Regions from separate parts of the Streptomyces sp. NPDC006925 genome, predicted to be linked through region 1. Evidence: predicted binding sites of a transcription regulator. Region 1 holds the regulator's gene; the other holds the start of a gene.
The links. Region 1 encodes HspR, which represses chaperone genes until heat shock. Its sites were predicted from a motif close to TTGAGNNNNNNNNNCTCAA; they were not measured.
Positions count from the first base shown of each region.

Region 1 (9,995 bases):
GTGAAAGCGCTCGGCGATCCGGGGAACGTCCCCGCGAAACCGTTGGGATGGTCCGCGACCAGCGCGAGCAACTCCTGCGCGCGCCCGGAGAACGAGCTGGGCGACAGCCGCTCGACGCGGGCCGCGAACTCGTACTCCCACCCCGTGAAGCGTTTGGAGACGCCCAGCGGGAGCGGGGTACTGCTGCCCGGCAGGCAGGCGACGGTCTCGCAGCATCCGCCGTACTCGTCGCCGAGCAGGACCTGGTGCGAGGCGCCCAGCAGCCGCAACTGCACGTGGGTGCCGTCCAGTTCGACATCCATGCAGGCGAGTGCGGGCAGCGGCGCACGACCCAGGTCCCAGGCGAGGTCATGCGCACGGGTGTCGGTGTAGGCGGTGTTCAAAGTGGTGAGCATGGGTCGGCTCCGCAAGCACGCAGGGAGGGTGGGCCCCCCACCCCTCGATCCCCCGCGCCGCCGGGCCGGGACCAGGAGGCGCGGGGACGACAGTTCACGATTCACCGAATCATGGAAACGCCGTACCCACAGTGCTTTTACCCAGGTTCTACGGATTTCCATCCCATAGGTATGGATGAGGTCATGTGTTCCCTTCCGGCTCAGCCGCCGCCGACCACCCGCGGAGCTCCGGAACGGGCACGGGAGGCGGAGCAGGGGCGCGAACGCAGGCGCGGGGCGCGGTTACCGGTCGCGGGGGCGGAGCGCGGACTCCGGCGCGAGCCACGTCGCGCGCCGGTCGCGCGAGCGCTTCAGTCGCCGTCGCCGTACGACGCGCCGCCGTACGACGTGTCGCCGTCCGAAGCGTCCCCGCCGTACGACGCGCCGTCGTCGTCCGAAGCGTCCCCGCCCCGCGATGCGCCGCCGTACGAGGGGCCGCCGCCGGGCGGGATGTCGCCGTCGTACGAGGTGCGGTCGCCGCGGCCGCCCCCGGGCCGCCGTGAGCCGCCGCTGCGGGGCGGGCGGCGCCGCGGGCGGCCGGAGACGGCCGGCTTGGCGAGCACCGCGACGAGGGCGAAGGCGGTGACGATGCCGACGAACACCAGAACTTGGGACATGGGCGCTTCCCCCTCGAGTTCCGTGAACGGCAACTCCCTTCTCGTACAACTGTGCTGCCGTCCGCAGGCGTAGTCGGCTCCTGCCCGCCGCCGCGGCTGGGCAATGCCGGGTTGAGGAAGACCAGAGCTTGCCGGAGGATGGCTGCCATGACTGCTGGCCACGCCGCCGCCCCGGGAGCGCCGGGGGCCGCGGGCACCGCCCGGACCGAGTCCGGCGAAGGGCGCCCGCTGCTCAACCGCCGCCTCGCCGGATTCGGCACCACGATCTTCGCCGAGATGTCCGCGCTCGCCGTCCGGACCGGCGCGATCAACCTGGGCCAGGGCTTTCCCGACACGGACGGCCCCGAGGAGGTCCGGGAGGCAGCGGTCCGTGCGCTGCGGGACGGCAGGGGCAACCAGTACCCGCCCGGTCCCGGCATCCCCGAACTGCGCACGGCCGTGGCCGAACACCAGCAGCGCTTCTACGGCCTGCGCTACGACCCCGACACCGAGGTGCTGGTCACCGCCGGCGCCACCGAGGCCATCGCCGCCTCGCTGCTGGCGCTCGTCGAACCCGGGGACGAGGTCATCGCCCTGGAGCCGTACTACGACTCCTACGCGGCCTCCATCGCGATGGCGGGCGGCACCCGGGTGCCCGTCACCCTGCGCCCCCGGGACGGCACCTACCACCTCGACCTGGACGAGCTGCGGGACGCCGTCACCGACCGCACCCGGCTCCTCCTCCTCAACACCCCGCACAACCCCACCGGCACCGTGCTGCGCCGCGACGAACTGGCCGCCGTCGCCGAACTGTGCGTGGAGCGCGACCTGCTCGCCGTCACCGACGAGGTCTACGAGCACCTCGTGTTCGAGGGCGCACACCATCCGCTGGCGAGCTTCCCCGGGATGCGGGAGCGCACGGTCACCATCTCCTCCAGCGGGAAGACGTTCTCCTTCACGGGCTGGAAGGTCGGCTGGGTCACCGGCACCCCCGCGCTGGTGACCGCCGTACGCGCGGCCAAGCAGTATCTGACCTTCGTGTCGGCGGGGCCCTTCCAGTACGCCGTCGCGGAGGCGCTGGCGCTGCCCGACAGCTACTACACCGACCTGCGCGAGGGCCTGCGCCGCCGCCGGGACCTGCTGGCCCGCGGGCTCGAGGAGGCCGGCTTCGGGGTGCACCGCCCGCAGGGCACCTACTTCATCACCACCGACATCCGCCCGCTCGGCGCCACCGACGGGGTCGCCTTCTGCCTCGCCCTCCCCGAGCGCGTCGGCGTCGTCGCCGTCCCCACCCAGGTCTTCTACGACCACGCGGCAGAGGGCGCCCCCTACGTCCGCTTCGCGTTCTGCAAACGGGAGGACGTGCTGGACGAGGCGGCGCGGCGGCTGCGGGGTGTGGCGGGCACCGGCTGACCCGCCACATCCGGTGCGCGAGCCCCCGTGCTCGCGCCCCCGTACGCGGGACCCGCTCTCCCCCGTGCTTCCCCCGTTCCGCGGGTCCCGCGCGCTTGTCCAGGAGCCTCCCGGCTCGGGATGCCGCGCGGTACCTGACGGGTGTCAGGGCCCGACCGGCACCGCGGGCCGGGCAGGGGAACGGCACCGGCACGGTGCGGGCAGGGCTCCGGGACGCGGACAGACGAAGGGCAGGGCGCATCCTGAGGATGCGCCCTGCCCTTCGGGAACTCGGGGTGCCGACGCCGCTACGCGTCGCCGCCTTCGCCCTCGGAGGAGTCGATGTCCTTCTCCAGGCCGAACTGCTCCACCAGCCACTTGTCGAACTCGATGCTGGCGCGTACCCAGCTGACCGTGGACGAGACGAAGTGCTCCAGCGAGACGCCCGTACCCACCAGCATCTGCGCCTCACCGATCAGCCGGACGCTGCCGTCGTCGTGGGTGTGGCTGTAGACCTTGGGCCACAGGGTGCGGCGGTTCCAGTCGTCGATGGCCTCCAGCAGCTTGGGCTTGTCCTCGATGGTGTGCGGCCGGTCGTAGAACGTACGGACCGAGAAGACCTGCTGCTCCGCCTCACCCCGGAACATGAAGTAGGTGCGGAACTCCTCCCACGGCGCCGCGAGGTCTCCCTCGTCGTCGACGACGTACTTCAGCTCCATCTGGTCCAGGAGCTGCTTGACGAGGTCCTGGTCGGGGATGATCGGTCCGGTGGGACCGGACTCCTCCGGCTCCTCGGGCTGGCCCCCGAAGTTCGGGATCGAGGACGGGTCGATGCTCACGTGGGTGTTCCCTTCATACGGCTTCGGTCATCCTCCCGCACGGGCCCCCCGCGGTGACAACCCTGGGGGTTCGGCCCGGCCGGAGGCAGCGGAGGGGCGGCGCCCGCTGCGTGCGGCACCCCGCCACCCTTTCACCGTTTCACCGGTTCCGGCACCGACGCCCCGGAATGCCCCGGACAGCCGGGCGGCCCCGGTGCCCGCGCGCCGGGCCCGGGGGTGCGGGCAGCAGGCCCGGGGGTGCGGGAGGCGGCCTGCGGAGGGGCCGGCGGCCGGCCCCTCCGACGGGTCTCAGGCGTCCGCGGCCGCTCCGGGGGCCGAGCCCACCACCAGGCCCTCCCAGCCCTCGACGTGGTCCACCCGCACGGTGTCGCCGTCGCGGACCTCGCCCGCGAGGATCTCCCGGGCGAGCTGGTCGCCGATGGCGGTCTGGACGAGGCGGCGCAGCGGCCGGGCGCCGTAGGCCGGGTCGTTGCCCTCGACGGCGAGCCAGTCCAGCGCGGCGGGGGTGACATCCAGCGTCAGCCGCCGCTCGGCGAGGCGGGCCTGCAGTGCGTCGACCTGGAGCCGGGCGATCCGCCGCAGCTCGTCCCCGGCCAGCGCGGAGAAGACCACCAGGTCGTCCAGCCGGTTGAGGAACTCGGGCCGGAAGGCGGACCGGACGGCGGCGAGCACCTGTTCCCGCTTCTCCTCCTCCTTCTCCAGGGGGTCCATCAGGAACTGGCTGCCCAGGTTGGAGGTGAGGATGAGGATGGTGTTGCGGAAATCGACGGTGCGGCCCTGGCCGTCGGTGAGCCGGCCGTCGTCGAGGACCTGGAGCAGCACGTCGAAGACCTCGTGGTGCGCCTTCTCCACCTCGTCCAGCAGGACGACGCTGTAGGGGCGACGCCGCACGGCCTCGGTGAGCTGGCCGCCCTCCTCGTAGCCGACGTACCCGGGCGGCGCGCCGACCAGCCGGGCGACGCTGTGCTTCTCCCCGTACTCGCTCATGTCGATGCGGACCATGGCCCGCTCGTCGTCGAAGAGGAAATCCGCGAGGGCCTTGGCCAGCTCCGTCTTCCCGACGCCGGTGGGGCCGAGGAACATGAACGAGCCCGTGGGGCGATCGGGGTCGGCGATACCGGCCCGGCTGCGGCGCACCGCGTCGGAGACCGCGCGCACCGCCTCCTGCTGCCCGATCAGCCGCTTGCCGAGCTCCTCCTCCATCCGCAGGAGCTTCTGCGTCTCGCCCTCCAGCAGCCGGCCGGCCGGAATGCCCGTCCAGGAGGCGACGACGTCGGCGATGTCGTCCGAGCCGACCTCCTCCTTGACCATCCTGCTGTCCTTGTCGGCCTGGCCCGCCGCGATCTCCTTCTTGGCCTCTTCCTCCTCCTCGGTGGCGGCCGCCAGCTCGCGCTCGAGCGCCGGGATCTCGCCGTAGAGAAGCTTGGAGGCGGTGTCGAAGTCGCCGTCGCGCTGGGCGCGCTCGGCCTGGCCGCGCAGCTCGTCCAGCGTCTCCTTCAGCTCACCGACCCGGTTGAGGCCCTGCTTCTCCTTCTCCCAGCGGGCGGTGAGCCCGCGCAGCTCCTCCTCCTTGTCGGCCAGCTCGCGGCGCAGCCGCTCCAGCCGCTCGACGGAGGCGGGGTCGGTCTCCTTGTCCAGGGCCAGCTCCTCCATCTTGAGCCGGTCGACGGACCGCTGGAGCTCGTCGATCTCCACGGGTGAGGAGTCGATCTCCATGCGGAGCCGGGAGGCCGCCTCGTCCACCAGGTCGATGGCCTTGTCGGGGAGGAAGCGGGAGGTGATGTAGCGGTCCGAGAGGGCGGCGGCGGCCACCAGCGCGCTGTCGGAGATCTGCACCTTGTGGTGCGCCTCGTACCGCCCCTTGAGCCCGCGCAGGATCGCGATGGAGTCCTCGACGCTCGGCTCGGCGACCAGCACCTGCTGGAAGCGGCGCTCCAGCGCCGGGTCCTTCTCGATCCGCTCGCGGTACTCGTCCAGCGTGGTGGCGCCGACCATCCGCAGCTCGCCGCGGGCCAGCATCGGCTTGAGCATGTTGCCCGCGTCCATCGCCGAGTCGCCGCCGGCGCCCGCTCCGACGACGGTGTGCAGCTCGTCGATGAAGGTGATGATCTGGCCGTCGCTCTCCTTGATCTCGGAGAGCACGGTCTTGAGCCGCTCCTCGAACTCGCCGCGGTACTTGGCGCCCGCCACCATGGCGCCCAGGTCGAGGGCGACCAGCCGCTTGTTCCGCAGCGACTCCGGTACGTCGCCCTTGACCACCCGCTGGGCCAGTCCCTCGACGACGGCGGTCTTGCCGACGCCGGGCTCGCCGATGAGGACGGGGTTGTTCTTGGTGCGCCGGGAGAGCACCTGCACCACCCGGCGGATCTCCTGGTCCCGGCCGATGACGGGGTCGAGCTTGCCGTCCCGGGCCGCGGCGGTCAGGTCGGTGCCGAACTTCTCCAGGGCCTTGTAGGTGCCCTCGGGGTCCGGGTTGGTGACCCGCCGGCTGCCGCGCTGCGCGTTGAAGGCGTCCAGCAGCTTCCGGTCGTCGGCACCCTGCTGCTCGAGCAGCTCACCGGTGGCGCCACCCTTGGCCGCCAGCGCGATCAGCAGGTGCTCGGTGGAGACGAAGCTGTCGCCGAGGTCCTTGGCGCGCTGGGCCGCGTCGGCGATGACGGCGAGCAGGTCGCGGTCGGCCTGCGGCCGGCTCACCGTCTGCCCCTGCACGGTGGGCAGGGCCGCGAGCAGCCGCTCGGCGCCCGAGCGCAGCGCCGCCTGGTCGGCCTCGACGCCGGCGATCAGATCCTGGATGTTCTCGTTGTCCTCGCCCGTGAGCAGGGCGAGCAGCAGATGGGCCGGGGTGATGTCGGGGTGCCCGTCGCTCACCGCCCGGTCGTTGGCCGCGCCGATGGCGTCCCGGCTCTTGTTGGTCAGCTCCGCGTCCACGGTCCTGCGTCCTCCTCCAGTGCTGGCTGCGGGTGCCGTGCCCTGGCGCCCCCTGCGCCCCGATCACCGGCACTTGCTACCCATAGCATGCAACAAGTTGAGTCTATTCCACTCAACCTGAAAACGTCTACGATCCTTCTTGGTTCCCGGCCGCTCCGGCCCGGAAAATCGCCCAACGAGCCGCTCGGCAGCGGCATTTGGAGCTGACAGAGTGAAGATCGGCATTGCTGGCACCCACCGTGTCGCCACGGTGATGGTCACTTCCTCGGCCGTCCTGACGGCAGCCGCACTGGCCGCCCCGGCCGCCGCGGCAGCCCCCGCGGCCACCGCGCCGACCGCCGCCCGCACGGCCGCGGCCCCCGCGGTCACGGCCGCCAAGAAGCCGTCCGTCACCGCCAGGGGCGGCTACGTGATGAACAGCGGCACCGGCAGGAGCCTCTACACCAAGGCCGCCGACACCCGGCGGTCCACCGGCTCGACCACCAAGATCATGACGGCCCGGGTGGTACTCGCCCGCAAAAACCTCGACCTCTCCCGGAAGGTCACCATCCGGAAGGCGTACAGCGACTACATCGTCCGCAACACCGCCTCCTCGGCCCGGCTGATCGTCGGCGACAAGGTCACCGTCCGCCAGCTCCTCTACGGAATGATGCTGCCCTCCGGATGCGACGCCGCCTACGCGCTCGCCGACACCTTCGGCAAGGGCAGCACCCGCTCCGCGCGGGTGAAGTCCTTCATCGGCTCGATGAACTCCACCGCCCGCGGCCTCGGCCTGAAGGACACGCACTTCGACTCGTTCGACGGCATCGGCAAGGGCCGCAACTACTCCACCCCGCGCGACCTGACCAAGCTCGCCCGCGACGCGATGCGCTACTCGACCTTCCGCTCGGTCGTGAAGACCCGCTCCACCAAACAGAAGACGGTCACCAGGAGCGGCGGCTACCGGTACATGAACTGGCGCAACACCAACCCGCTGCTGGGCGGCTACTCCGGAGCGCTCGGCGTCAAGACCGGCTCGGGCCCCGAGGCGAAGTACTGCCTGGTCTTCGCCGCCAAGCGGGGCGGCAAAACCGTGATCGGCACCGTGCTGGCCTCTTCCTCGTCCGCCAACCGCACGAAGGACGCCAAGAAGCTGCTCTCCTACGGCTTCGCGAAGTAACAGCGGCAGGCCGGACCGCCCCGCCCCGGACCCGCCCGCGGGGCCGGGGCCGACGGCCGTGGCCGCCCCGGGACGGTGGCCGCCGGGGACCGGCCCCCCGGGTCACTCCCGGGGCCGGGGCCGCCAGACCACCAGCGCGCTGGACTGGCGCACATCCTCGTAGGGCACCAGATCGCGCCGGTAGGAGGCGTGCACCTGGGCCTCCCGCTGCTGCATCGCCGCCGCGGCGCCCTCCACCGCGGCCGACAGCTCGGCCACCCGCTGCCGGAGCGCCGTGACCTGGTTCTCCAGCTCGATGATCCGCTTGATACCGGCGAGGTTGATGCCCTCGTCCTGGCTGAGCCGCTGCACCTCGCGCAGCTGCTCGATGTCACGGGCCGAGTAGCGGCGGCCCCGCCCAGGCGTACGGTCGGGCGAGACCAGCCCCAACCGGTCGTACTGCCGCAGGGTCTGCGGGTGCAGCCCCGAGAGCTGCGCTGCGACCGAGATGACGTAGACGGGAGACTCGTCCGTCAGCTCGTACGCCGCGGAGCGCCCGGCCGCGAAGCGTCTGCGTCCGTCCCGGCCGTCCACCTCAGTCTCCCTTCGCTGCCTTGAACAACGCGGCCCGTGGATCCTCACCCGCCGTCGCGTCCCGGTAGGACTCCAGGGAGTCCCTCGCCTCGTCGTCCAGCGCCACCGGCACCGCGACCTCCACCGTCACCAGCAGATCGCCGCGGGTCCCGTCCTTGCGGACCGCGCCCTTGCCCCGGGCCCGCATCGTCCGCCCGGACGGCGTACCCGGCGGGACCTTGAGGGTGACCGGCGGACCGCCCAGCGTCGGGACCTTCACCTCACCACCGAGCGCGGCCTCCGGGAAGGTGACCGGAACGGTGACCGTCAGATTGTCGCCCCTGCGGCCGAACACCGGGTGCTTGTCCACGTTGACGACGACATACAGGTCACCGTTGGGGCCGCCCCGCTCGCCGGGAGCGCCCTTGCCGCGCAGCCGGATGCGCTGCCCGTCGGTGACGCCCGCCGGGATGCGGACCTGCATCGTGCGCGAGCTGGTCGCCCGGCCGGACCCCTTGCAGGTGTCGCAGGGGTCCTGCGCGATCAGGCCGCGGCCCTTGCAGTCCACGCACGGGTCGGTCAGCGAGAAGCCGCCGCCCGTGCCCCGGGAGACCTGCCCGGTGCCCACGCAGGTGGGGCACACCCGCGGGGTGCCGTTCTTGTCCCCCGTCCCCGCGCAGTCCTTGCACGCGGCGCTGGAGGACATCCGCAGCGGGACCGTGGCCCCGTCCACCGCCTCGGTGAAGCTGAGCGTCACCTCGGACTCGATGTCCTGCCCGCGCCGGGGCTGGGTCCGGGTACCGGCGCCGCCGCGGTTGAACAGCCCGCCGAAGACGTCGCCGAGCCCGCCGCCGAAGCCCCCGGCACCGCCGGGACCGCCGGGGGAGCCGGCCCCGCCGCCGCCCTGGCCGCCGAACAGGTCGCCCAGGTCGAAGTTGAACGTTCCGGCGCCGCCCGGCCCGCCCGCGCCGCCGCCGGGCCGGAAGCCGCCGCCGTTGCCGAAGAGACTGCGCGCCTCGTCGTACTCCTTGCGCCGCTTGGCGTCACCGAGCACGTCGTACGCCTCGGAGGCGTCCTTGAAGCGCTCCTCGGCCTTGGGGTCGCCGGCGTTGGCGTCCGGGTGGTTCTCCCGGGCCAGCTTGCGGTACGCCTTCTTGATCTCGGCTTCGGTGGCGTCCTTGGGGACGCCGAGGACCTTGTAGTAGTCCTTCTCGATGAAGTCCTTGGTACTCATCCTCGACGTCCCTCCTCCCGCACGCGGTCAGCCCTCGTCCGGGCCACCGTTCTCCTCTTCAGCCGCCGGCGCCTCGGCACCGGCCTCGCCCTTGCCGCCCGCGGCACCGGGCTGCGGCTCGGCCACGCCGACCCGCGCGGGACGGATGGTCCGCTCGCCGATTCGGTACCCGGGTTGCAGGATCTGCACGCACGTCGTCTCCGTGACCTCCGGAGAGTAGGAGTGCATCAGAGCCTCGTGCACCGTCGGGTCGAAGGGCTCGCCCTCCTTGCCGAACTGCATCAGCCCCATCTTGGCCGCGACGGTCTCCAGCGACTCGGCGACCGACTTGAAGCCGCCCACCAGCTCGCCGTGGTCCCGCGCCCGGCCGATGTCGTCCAGCACCGGCAGCAGCTCGGTCAGCAGGTTCGCGACGGCGATCTCCTTGACCGCCTCCCGGTCCCGCTCGACCCTGCGGCGGTAGTTCTGGAACTCCGCCTGCAGCCGCTGAAGGTCCTGGGTGCGCTCGTGGAGGGCCTTCCGGGCGGCCTCCAGCTCGGAGACCGGGCCGCCCTCGGCGGACTCGCCCTGCTCCTGGTCGCCGCCCTCCGCTTCCCAGACGTCCTGTGCGCTCACATCGCCCTCACTCTGCTGGGCGTCCCCGGCCGACGGCGCCCCGGGCGCCGCCTCCTGGTCGGAGGCGGCTGCCCGGTCCGCGTCACTCGGCTCACCGGCGTCGGCGGGGACGTCGGACTCCTTGCCGAAGCCCGCGGTCTCCTCCGTCACGCCGCACCGTCCTTGGGCTTCTGGTCCTCGTCGACGATCTCGGCGTCCACGACGTCGTCCTCACCGGCGCCACCCTCGGCCTTGCCGGCACCGGCC
Region 1 is NZ_JBIAGB010000004.1:327,641-337,635, forward strand. Features, by position in the region: gene ACFYNS_RS09065 (DUF2617 family protein) at 1-395, opposite strand, end outside; gene ACFYNS_RS09070 (hypothetical protein) at 746-1,051, opposite strand; gene ACFYNS_RS09075 (pyridoxal phosphate-dependent aminotransferase) at 1,199-2,443, shown strand; gene ACFYNS_RS09080 (YbjN domain-containing protein) at 2,731-3,261, opposite strand; gene clpB (ATP-dependent chaperone ClpB) at 3,550-6,189, opposite strand; gene ACFYNS_RS09090 (serine hydrolase) at 6,401-7,348, shown strand; gene ACFYNS_RS09095 (heat shock protein transcriptional repressor HspR) at 7,451-7,921, opposite strand; gene dnaJ (molecular chaperone DnaJ) at 7,923-9,134, opposite strand; gene grpE (nucleotide exchange factor GrpE) at 9,162-9,899, opposite strand; gene dnaK (molecular chaperone DnaK) at 9,896-9,995, opposite strand, start outside.

Region 2 (9,995 bases), on a different contig from region 1:
GTCGACCATGGTGTCGCCGAGGACCGGGCGGAACCCGCCGCTGGTGAACTCCTCCGTCTTCGAGGCCGCCGCCTTCATCCGCAGCATCGACTTCGGGGTGAAGATGACGAGCGGCTTGTGGTGCGGGTTGTGCACCTGCCAGCGCAGCAGGTGGAAGTAGCTGGAGGGCAGCGACGGCATCGCGACCGTCATGCTGTTCTGCGCGCAGAGCTGCAGGAACCGCTCGATACGGGCCGAGGAGTGGTCCGGGCCCTGGCCCTCGTAGCCGTGCGGCAGCAGCAGAGTGACCCCGGAGGTCTGGTTCCACTTCTGCTCGGCCGAGGAGATGAACTCGTCGATGACCGTCTGCGCGCCGTTCATGAAGTCGCCGAACTGCGCCTCCCACATCACCAGCGCGTTCGAGCGGGCCAGCGAGTAGCCGTACTCGAAGCCCATCGCCGCGTACTCGCTCAGCAGCGAGTCGTAGACGTTGTAGCGGGCCTGGTCGTCGGAGAGGTACAGCAGCGGCGTGTAGTCGTCACCGGTGTTCTGGTCCAGCAGCACGGCGTGCCGCTGGCCGAACGTGCCGCGGCGCGAGTCCTGGCCCGCCAGCCGGACCGGGGTGCCCTCCATCAGCAGCGAGCCGATGGCGAGCGTCTCGCCCATGCCCCAGTCGATCGTGTCGTCCTCGACCATCTGCGCGCGCCGCTGGAGCTGCGGCGTCAGCCGGGGGTGGACCGAGACCCGCTCGGGGATGTTGACCTGCGACTCGGCGATCCGCTTGACGACCTCCTGGCTGATGGCCGTCTCCACGTGCACCGGGAACTCCGCCTGCGGGGCTGGAACCTCGGCCGGTGCCGGCGCCGAGGTGGCGTCCCGGACCTCGGTGAAGACCTTCTCCAGCTGGCCCTGGAAGTCCTGGAGCGCCTGCTCGGCCTCCTCCAGCGTGATGTCGCCCCGGCCGATCAGCGACTCGGTGTAGAGCTTGCGCACCGAGCGCTTGCGGTCGATCAGGTCGTACATCAGCGGCTGGGTGAACTTCGGGTTGTCGGTCTCGTTGTGACCGCGGCGCCGGTAGCAGAGCAGGTCGATGACCACGTCCTTGTTGAACGCCTGCCGGTACTCGAACGCCAGCCGCGCCACCCGGACGACGGCCTCCGGGTCGTCGCCGTTCACGTGGAAGATCGGGGCCTCGACCATACGGGCCACGTCCGTCGAGTACATCGAGGAGCGCGCCGACTCGGGGGCCGCGGTGAAGCCGACCTGGTTGTTGATGACCACGTGGATGGTGCCGCCGGTGCGGTAACCGCGCAGCTGCGACATGTTGAGCGTCTCGGCCACCACGCCCTGGCCCGCGAAGGCCGCGTCACCGTGCAGGGCGAGTGGCAGCACCGTGAAGTCCGTGCCGCCCTTGCCGATGATGTCCTGCTTGGCGCGCGCGACACCCTCCAGGACCGGGTCGACGGCCTCCAGGTGGGACGGGTTGGCGGTGAGCGAGACCTTGATCTGCTCGCCGTCCAGGCCGGTGAAGACGCCCTCGGCCCCCAGGTGGTACTTCACGTCGCCGGAGCCGTGCATCGACTTCGGGTCGAGGTTGCCCTCGAACTCCCGGAAGATCTGCGCGTAGGGCTTGCCCACGATGTTCGCCAGCACGTTCAGCCGGCCGCGGTGCGCCATGCCGATCACGGCCTCGTCCAGCCGCGACTCGGCGGCCGCGTCGATCACCGCGTCCAGCAGCGGGATGACGGACTCGCCGCCCTCCAGCGAGAACCGCTTCTGCCCCACGTACTTGGTCTGCAGGAACGTCTCGAACGCCTCGGCGGCGTTGAGGCGGCGCAGGATGCGCAGCTGCTCCTCGCGCTCCGGCTTGACGTGCTGCAGCTCCACCCGGTCCTGGATCCACTTGCGCTGCTTGGGATCCTGGATGTGCATGTACTCGATGCCGGTGGTGCGGCAGTACGAGTCGCGCAGCACGCCCAGGATGTCGCGCAGCTTCATCATGGACTTGCCGGCGAAGCCGCCGACCGCGAACTCCCGCTCCAGGTCCCACAGGGTGAGCCCGTGCTCGGTGATGTCCAGGTCGGGGTGCTTGCGCTGCTTGTACTCCAGCGGGTCGGTGTCGGCCATGATGTGGCCGCGCACCCGGTAGGAGTGGATGAGGTCGAAGACCCGCGCCGCCTTGGTGACGTCGTCGTCGTGCGAGGCGTCGATGTCCTGGTTCCAGCGCACCGGCTCGTACGGGATGCGCAGCGCCTTGAAGATCTCGTCGTAGAAGCCGTTCTCGCCCAGCAGCAGGTTGGCCACCTGGCGCAGGAACTCGCCCGACGCCGCGCCCTGGATGACGCGGTGATCGTAGGTGCTGGTCAGCGTCATCACCTTGGAGACGCCGAGCCGGTTGAGGGTGTCCTGCGAGGTGCCCTGGAACTCCGCCGGGTACTCCATCGCGCCGACGCCCATGATCAGGCCCTGCCCCGGCATCAGACGGGGCACGGAGTGCACGGTGCCGATGCCGCCGGGGTTGGTCAGCGAGCAGGTGACGCCGGAGAAGTCCTCCATCGTCAGCTTGTTGTTCCGGGCGCGGCGGACGATGTCCTCGTACGCCTGCCAGAACTCGAAGAAGGTCAGCGTCTCGGCCTTCTTGATGCCCGCCACGACGAGCTGCCGCTCGCCGTTCGGCTTCACCAGGTCGATGGCCAGGCCCAGGTTCACGTGGTCCGGCTTGACCAGAGTGGGCTTGCCGTCCTTCTCGGTGAACGCGTGGTTCATCGAGGGCATCGCCTTCAGCGCCTGCACCATGGCGTAGCCGATCAGGTGCGTGAAGGACACCTTGCCGCCGCGGGCGCGCTTGAGGTGGTTGTTGATGACGATGCGGTTGTCGAACAGCAGCTTCACCGGGACCGCGCGCACGGACGTGGCCGTGGGCAGCTCCAGCGAGGCGTTCATGTTCTTGGCCACGGCCGCTGAGGGGCCGCGCAGCGCTACGTACTCCGGTCCCTCGGCGCTCTCCGCCTCCGCCGCCTTCGCGCCGCCCGACTGCGCGGGCTGCTGCGCCGCCGGCTTGGCGGGCGCGGCCTGCTTCGGCGCGGGCTGTGCCTGCTTCGGCTGCGCGGCGGCCTGCTTCGGCGCGGCGGCCTGCGCCGGCGCGGGTGCCTCGGCGGGCTGTGCCGCGGCCTGTCCGGACGCGGCCGGCTGCTGGGCCGGGGCGGCCTTGGCTGGCGCCGGGGCGTTGTCCCGGGGGGTGCCCGCGCTGTTCGGCGCCGTGCTTCCGTCGGAGGACTCCGGCTGATAATCAGCGAAGAAGTCCCACCAGGCTCGGTCTACCGAGTTCGGGTCCTGGAGGTACTGCTGGTAGATCTCGTCGACGAGCCACTCGTTCGGGCCGAACGACGGGCCGGGGTCCTTGCCCGGACCGTCCTTCCGTTCCGTGGTGGTGCTCGATGAGCTGTTGGGGGACTGTGACGACACGGCGGCAACCGCCCTCTTCCGCTTCCTTAGGTGGTGGACAGCGGAAATAAAGGCTACGCCTCTCCGGACGATTGGTGGAGTCCGGGCCGCTCTTGGTCACGTACATCACATCGCGGCGGCGGTTTCGGGGCGGAATTTGGCGGGAATCACTCCCGGTTCCGCCTCGGCACCGGAACCGGGCAGCCCCTATTTCGCGTCTGCGGGGTTTCACCTGCGAGGCTACGTCAAACCTGCGGCTCGTTCTTCCCCGGAAGAGTGAGCTGGATCCGGCAACCGCGGGGAGATTCAGCCACCCTGATCCGCCCCCCGTGCAGTTCCACCGCCCACCGGGCTATCGCCAGCCCCAGGCCGGTGCCGCCTCCCGGGCTGATCCCGCCGCCCTTGCGGCCGGTGGCCGACTCGGTGCTGTGCGTGCCGTTGAACCGGTCGAAGACCCGGTCCCGCTCCGACTCGGGGATGCCGGGCCCCTCGTCCAGCACCTCCACCTCCAGGCTCCCGTGGCCCTCGGCGGCCGCGCCGGGCCTGGCCCGCACCGTGACCCGGCCGTGCTGCGGGCTGTGCTTGACGGCGTTGTCGATCAGGTTGGCCACGACCTGGTGCAGCCGCTCGGGGTCCGCGTAGGCCCGCAGCTCGGGCGGGGAGACGTCCAGATGCAGATGGACGTCCTTGCGGGAGCGGCCCGAGCCCTTGCTCATGTTGGCCTCCTTCAGCACCCCCGCCAGATACGGCCACACCTCGAAGCGCCGCGAGCCCAGCGGTACCACCCCGTTGTCCAGCCGGGAGAGGTCCAGCAGATGGTCCACGAGGCGGCCCAGGCGCTCGGTCTGCGACAGGGCGGTGCGCATCGTCTCCGGATCGGCCTCCGAGACCCCGTCCACCACGTTCTCCAGCACCGCGCGCAGCGCCGCGATCGGGGTGCGCAGCTCGTGCGAGACATTGGCCACCAGCTCCTTGCGGTGCTGGTCGACGGCCTCCAGGTCGGCCGCCATCCGGTTGAAGTTCGCAGCCAGCTCACCGAACTCGTCACGCCGCTCGCCGCGCACCCGCCGGGAGTAGTCGCCGCCGGCCATCGCCTTGGCCACGCTGCTCATCTCGTCCAGCGGCGCGGTCAGCGACTGCGCCACGAACTGGGTGATCAGCAGCGAGGCCACGATGGAGATGATCGTGATGACGCGCAGCTCGGTCGCGGACTGCACGGCGAAGAGCGCCAGCAGTGTGGTGATCACCACGGAGACGATCACCAGCCAGCCCAGCGCCGCCTTCACCGACCGGTACGGGTCGACCGGCCGCAGGCCCTCCCACAGCTGGCCCCAGGCCTCGGCACCCTGCCGCGCCGCGGCCCGGCGGCAGCGGACCAGCGCACGGCCCAGGAAGCGGACGACCCGGCGCGCGCACGAGCGGGTGCGCGCGCGGAGGGAGATGGACACGGAAACGGACACCTCGCTCCGTCCCTCCGGCCGTCAGGAGCCCTCGGCCGCGGCGCCCGTGACCGGTGCCGGCGCGCCGTCCGGGTTGCCCGGCGTCTCCAGCGCGTAGCCGACCCCGTGCACGGTGCGGATCCGCTCCGCGCCGATCTTGCGGCGCAGCGCCTTGATGTGGCTGTCGACGGTGCGGGTGCCGGAGGCGTCGGCCCAGTCCCACACCTCGGCCAGCAGCTGCTCGCGCGAGAGCACCGCACGGGGTGAGTGGGCCAGGCACACCAGCAGATCGAACTCGGTGGGTGTCAGGTGCACGTCCTCGCCGGTGACCCGGACCCGCCGCTGCGCGTGGTCGATCTCCAGCTCCCCGAGCCGCAGGATGCCGCTGCGCGGCGTGTGCGCGGCCAGGGTGGCCCGCTCGACCCTGCGCAGCAGTACATGCACGCGGGCCGCGACCTCGCGCATGGAGAAGGGCTTGGTCATGTAGTCGTCGGCGCCCACGCCGAGACCGACCAGCATGTCGGTCTCGTCGTCCCGCGCGGTCAGCATCAGCACCGGCACCGGACGCTGGGCCTGCACCCGGCGGCAGACCTCCAGGCCGTCGAATCCGGGCAGCATCACGTCCAGCACCAGCAGGTCCGGCTGCCAGGCCTCCGCGGTGTCCACGGCGGCCGGCCCGTCCCCGGCGGTCTGCACCTGGAAGCCCTCGGCGCGCAGCCGCCGCGCGAGGGCGTCCACGATGGTGGGGTCGTCCTCCACGACGAGAATGCGGCGCTGCGCGCCCGGGGTGGTCGCGGCGGCAGCGCCGCCAGGTGTCTGAGTGGTGTTCTTCTGGTCCATGCGACCCCGCCCCTGTGGCTCTTCCGGCTTTCCTGAGACAGCAGCGTAAGGGCCTGCTACGGGCCTCGGCTACGCCGGTCGTGCCGCGAAGTGGACCACGTCGGGGACGCCTCGGGCGACCGGGATCTCATCCGTCCGAACACGGCAGAAGCCCGCATTGCGCAGAGATCCCTCGAATGCGGGCGACGGCTGGGCCGACCACACGGCCAGGACCCCGCCGGGTGCCAGGGCCGCGCGGCAGGCGGCCAGCCCGGCGGGGGAGTAGAGGGTGGAGTTGCCGTCGGTGACCGTCCACTCCGGACCGTTGTCGATGTCCAGACACAACGCGTCGAACCGGGGCCCGGTCTCGGCGGCCCGATGGACATACGCCACCAGGTCGGCCTCCACCAGTTCGGTGCGCGGGTCGGCCAGTGCCGGTCCCGAGATGCCGGCGAGCGGTCCGCCGCGGTGCCAGTCGAGGATCGCGGGCTCCCGTTCGACGACCGTCACCCGGCCCCAGTGCGGCTCGGCCGCTGCTTCCGCCAGCGAGAAACCGACCCCGAGGCCGCCGATGAGCAGCCGCGGGCCGGCCGGGTGGTCCGTGCCGTCCGTGCGGTCCTCCGGGTCCGGGGGAGTCACCGCCCTACCGGAGTGGTCTTCCCCACCCCGGGAGAGTTCGTCCCGGGCCGCCCGCACCAGAAGCCGTTCCGAGCGGCCGTCGGAGGTGTCCATCAGGAAGCAGCCATTGGCGATGATCTCGAAGTGCGCGCCGCGCTGCCGCAGGACGACCTCGCCGTACGGGCCCGAGCGCCGCTCGAGGGTGACTGTCTGCTCCGCGGCGGCTGAGCGGGTCGCGGGGATCGCGGGGTTCGACATGGGAGCAGGGTAGGGCGGCTGTGGTGATCCGATGAGAATGATCATGTCAATCTCACCCCGAGGTGGGGCGTATCGCAGGGGTGTTCAACGGGACGTGGGGGGAATGTGAACGCGCGTCGGTCCATAGCTCTCGGTGCCACTGTCGTCGCACTGGGCGCGCTCGGTGCTTGCGGGAGCGATGACTGCGACAGGGGCGACCGGTCCGAGGGCGGCGCCCTGACGGGAGGGACCGGCCCGCAGGACGGCGGCGGTGGCGACACTCCGGAGGGCGCCTCGTGTCGGCGGGTGCAGGGGTGGCCGGGCGATCGCCGGGAATGCGGGGCGCCGGGAGGCCCGATCGCTCACGGCGAACACGTCCTCCCCCTCTGTGGGGAACATCAGCAGCCTCAAAAGCATTGAGCGGGTACTACTCAACTTGCCTGCCTAGGGAGAGATCATGGCTGCTGAGTCCCTGGAGTCCACACCACTCACCCTGCCCGTGCTGCCCATCGACGCCGAGGACGGTGTCGTGCTGCCGGGAATGGTGGTGCCGCTGGAACTCTCGGACAACGATGTGCGGGCCGCCGTCGATGCCGCGAAGTCAGCTGCCTCGGACGCGCCCGACGGTGAGAAGCCGCGGGTACTGCTCGTCCCGAGGGTCGCGGGCAGCTATGCGGAGATCGGTGTCGAGGGCCGGGTGGAGCAGACCGGCCGGCTCGCGGACGGCGACCCCGGGGCGCTGATCCGCGGGCTGCGCCGGATCCGCGTCGGTACCGGGACGACCGGCCCCGGTGCCGCCCTGTGGGTCGAGGGCACGCCCGTCGCCGAGACCGGGCCCGACCCTTCCCCAGCCTCCGGCCGGGGAGGCTCCAAGCCCGGCCAGGTCGCCGAGCAGATGAAGGAGTACAAGGCGCTCATCACCGACTGGCTGCGCAAGCGCGGCGCCTGGCAGGTCGTGGACCGGGTGCAGCAGATCGACGACGTCGGCCAGCTCGCCGACAACGCGGGCTACTCCCCGTTCCTGTCCACGGAGCAGAAGCTGGGGCTTCTGGAGACCACCGACCCGGTGGAGCGGCTCCGGCTCGCCACCGCCGCGCTGCGCGAGCACCTGGCCGAGCAGGACGTGGCCGAGTCCATCGCCAAGGACGTCCAGGAGGGTGTGGACAAGCAGCAGCGCGAGTTCCTGCTGCGCCGCCAGCTCGACGCGGTCCGCAAGGAGCTGAGCGAACTCAACGGCGACCCGGAGGACGAGAGCGAGGACTACCGCGCCCGCGTCGAGGCCGCCGGTCTGCCCGAGGAGGTCGAGAAGGCCGCCCTCAAGGAGGTCGACAAGCTGGAGCGCTCCAGCGACCAGTCGCCCGAGGGCAGCTGGATCCGCACCTGGCTCGACACCGTCCTGGAGATGCCCTGGAATGAGCGCACCGAGGACGCCTACGACATCACCAGCGCCCAGAGCGTGCTGGACGCGGACCACGCCGGGCTGCAGGACGTCAAGGAGCGCATCACCGAGTACCTCGCCGTCCGCAAGCGGCGTGCCGAGCGCGGACTCGGCGTCGTCGGCGGACGACGCGGCGGAGCGGTGCTGGCGCTGACCGGTCCGCCCGGGGTCGGGAAGACCTCGCTCGGCGAGAGCGTCGCCCGTGCGATGGGCCGGAAGTTCGTCCGCGTCGCGCTCGGCGGCGTCCGGGACGAGGCCGAGATCCGCGGCCACCGGCGCACCTACGTCGGAGCCCAGCCGGGCCGGATCGTCCGGGCCGTCAAGGAGGCCGGATCGATGAACCCCGTCGTGCTGCTGGACGAGGTCGACAAGGTCGGCTCCGACTTCCGGGGCGACCCGGCGGCCGCGCTGCTGGAGGTGCTGGACCCCGCGCAGAACCACACCTTCCGGGACCACTACCTGGAGGTCGAGCTCGACCTGTCCGACGTCGTCTTCCTGGCCACCGCCAACGTCCTGGAGGCCGTGCCGCAGCCGCTGCTCGACCGGATGGAGGTCGTCGAGCTCGACGGGTACACCGAGCACGAGAAGGTCACCATCGCCCGCGACCACCTGCTGCCCCGGCAACTGGAGCGGGCCGGGCTGGAGAGCGGCGAGGTCGTCATCGAGGAGCCCGCGCTGCGCAAGCTGGCCGCGGAGTACACCCGGGAGGCAGGCGTCCGCTCGCTGGAGCGGTCCGTCCAGCGGGTGCTCCGCAAGGTGGCGGCCAAGCACCAACTGGGCGAGGCCGAGCTGCCCTACAGCGTCGGGGTGGACGCGCTGCGCGAGCTGATCGGCCGTCCCCGGCACACCCCCGAGGCCGCGCAGGACCCGGCCGAGCGCCGCACCGCGGTGCCGGGCGTGGCGACCGGACTGGCCGTCACCGGCGCCGGGGGCGATGTGCTCTTCGTCGAGGCGTCGCTGGCCGACCCCGAGACGGGCGCCTCCGGGCTGACCCTGACCGGCCAGCTCGGCGACGTGATGAAGGAGTCCGCGCACATCGCCCTGTCCTACCTGCGCTCCCGCGGCGCGGAACTGGAGCTGCCGGTCGGCGATCTGAAGGAGCGCGGCATCCACCTGCACGTACCGGCGGGCGCCGTGCCCAAGGACGGCCCCAGCGCCGGTGTCACCATGACGACGGCCCTGGCCTCGCTGCTGAGCGGTCGCCAGGTGCGGCCCGAAGTGGCGATGACCGGTGAGGTGTCGCTGACCGGCAGGGTGCTGCCCATCGGCGGCGTCAAGCAGAAGCTGCTGGCGGCGCACCGGGCCGGAGTGACCACGGTGGTCATTCCGAAGCGCAACGAGCCCGACCTGGACGACGTTCCGGCGGAGGTGCTGGAGGGTCTCGACGTCCACCCTGTCTCCGACGTCCGCCAGGTCCTGGAGCTGGCGCTGACCCCCGCGCAGGCACCTGCGAGGGAGGCGCCGGTCGCGGCGTGACGGGTGTGACCGGCGCAGAGTGGCCCCCGCCGGACGGCGGGGGCCACTCGCATGCGTGGTGTGACGGAACTGCTCAGCCTCCGTTGGCCAGAACCTTCAGACGTGTCATCGACCCGTTGAAGTAGTCGTGGTCACCCACGGTCGGGCCGCTGGAGGTGTACTGCCAGAAGGTGTAGAAGCCCCACCCGGCCGGGAGGGTGCCCGGTGCGGAGGCGTAGCGGGCGATCCAGAGCGGGTTGGAGTTCCCGAAGGCGCTGCTGTTGCCGGTGCACTGGGTCCACCAGCTCGTGGTGGTGTAGATGACCGCGTCGCGCCCGGTCCGCGCCTTGTAGGTGCTGGTGAAGTCCTTGATCCAGTTCACCATCGCGCTCTTGCTCAGGCCGTAGCAGGTCGCGCCGTAAGGGTTGTACTCGATGTCGAGCACGCCCGGCAGGGTCTTGCCGTCCTTGCTCCAACCGCCGCCGTTGCCGGCGAAGTAGTTCGCCTGCGTGGCGCCGCTGGAGGAGCTGGGCAGCGCGAAGTGGTAAGCGCCCCTGATCATGCCC
Region 2 is NZ_JBIAGB010000005.1:279,984-289,978, reverse strand. Features, by position in the region: gene ACFYNS_RS10465 (multifunctional oxoglutarate decarboxylase/oxoglutarate dehydrogenase thiamine pyrophosphate-binding subunit/dihydrolipoyllysine-residue succinyltransferase subunit) at 1-3,444, opposite strand, end outside; gene ACFYNS_RS10460 (ATP-binding protein) at 3,669-4,814, opposite strand; gene ACFYNS_RS10455 (response regulator transcription factor) at 4,905-5,702, opposite strand; gene ACFYNS_RS10450 (spermidine synthase) at 5,772-6,557, opposite strand; gene lon (endopeptidase La) at 6,994-9,450, shown strand; gene ACFYNS_RS10440 (lysozyme) at 9,524-9,995, opposite strand, start outside.
Region 2: lon (endopeptidase La) is a predicted target of HspR. The motif match lies at 6,953-6,971, and genes of this name have one in related genera.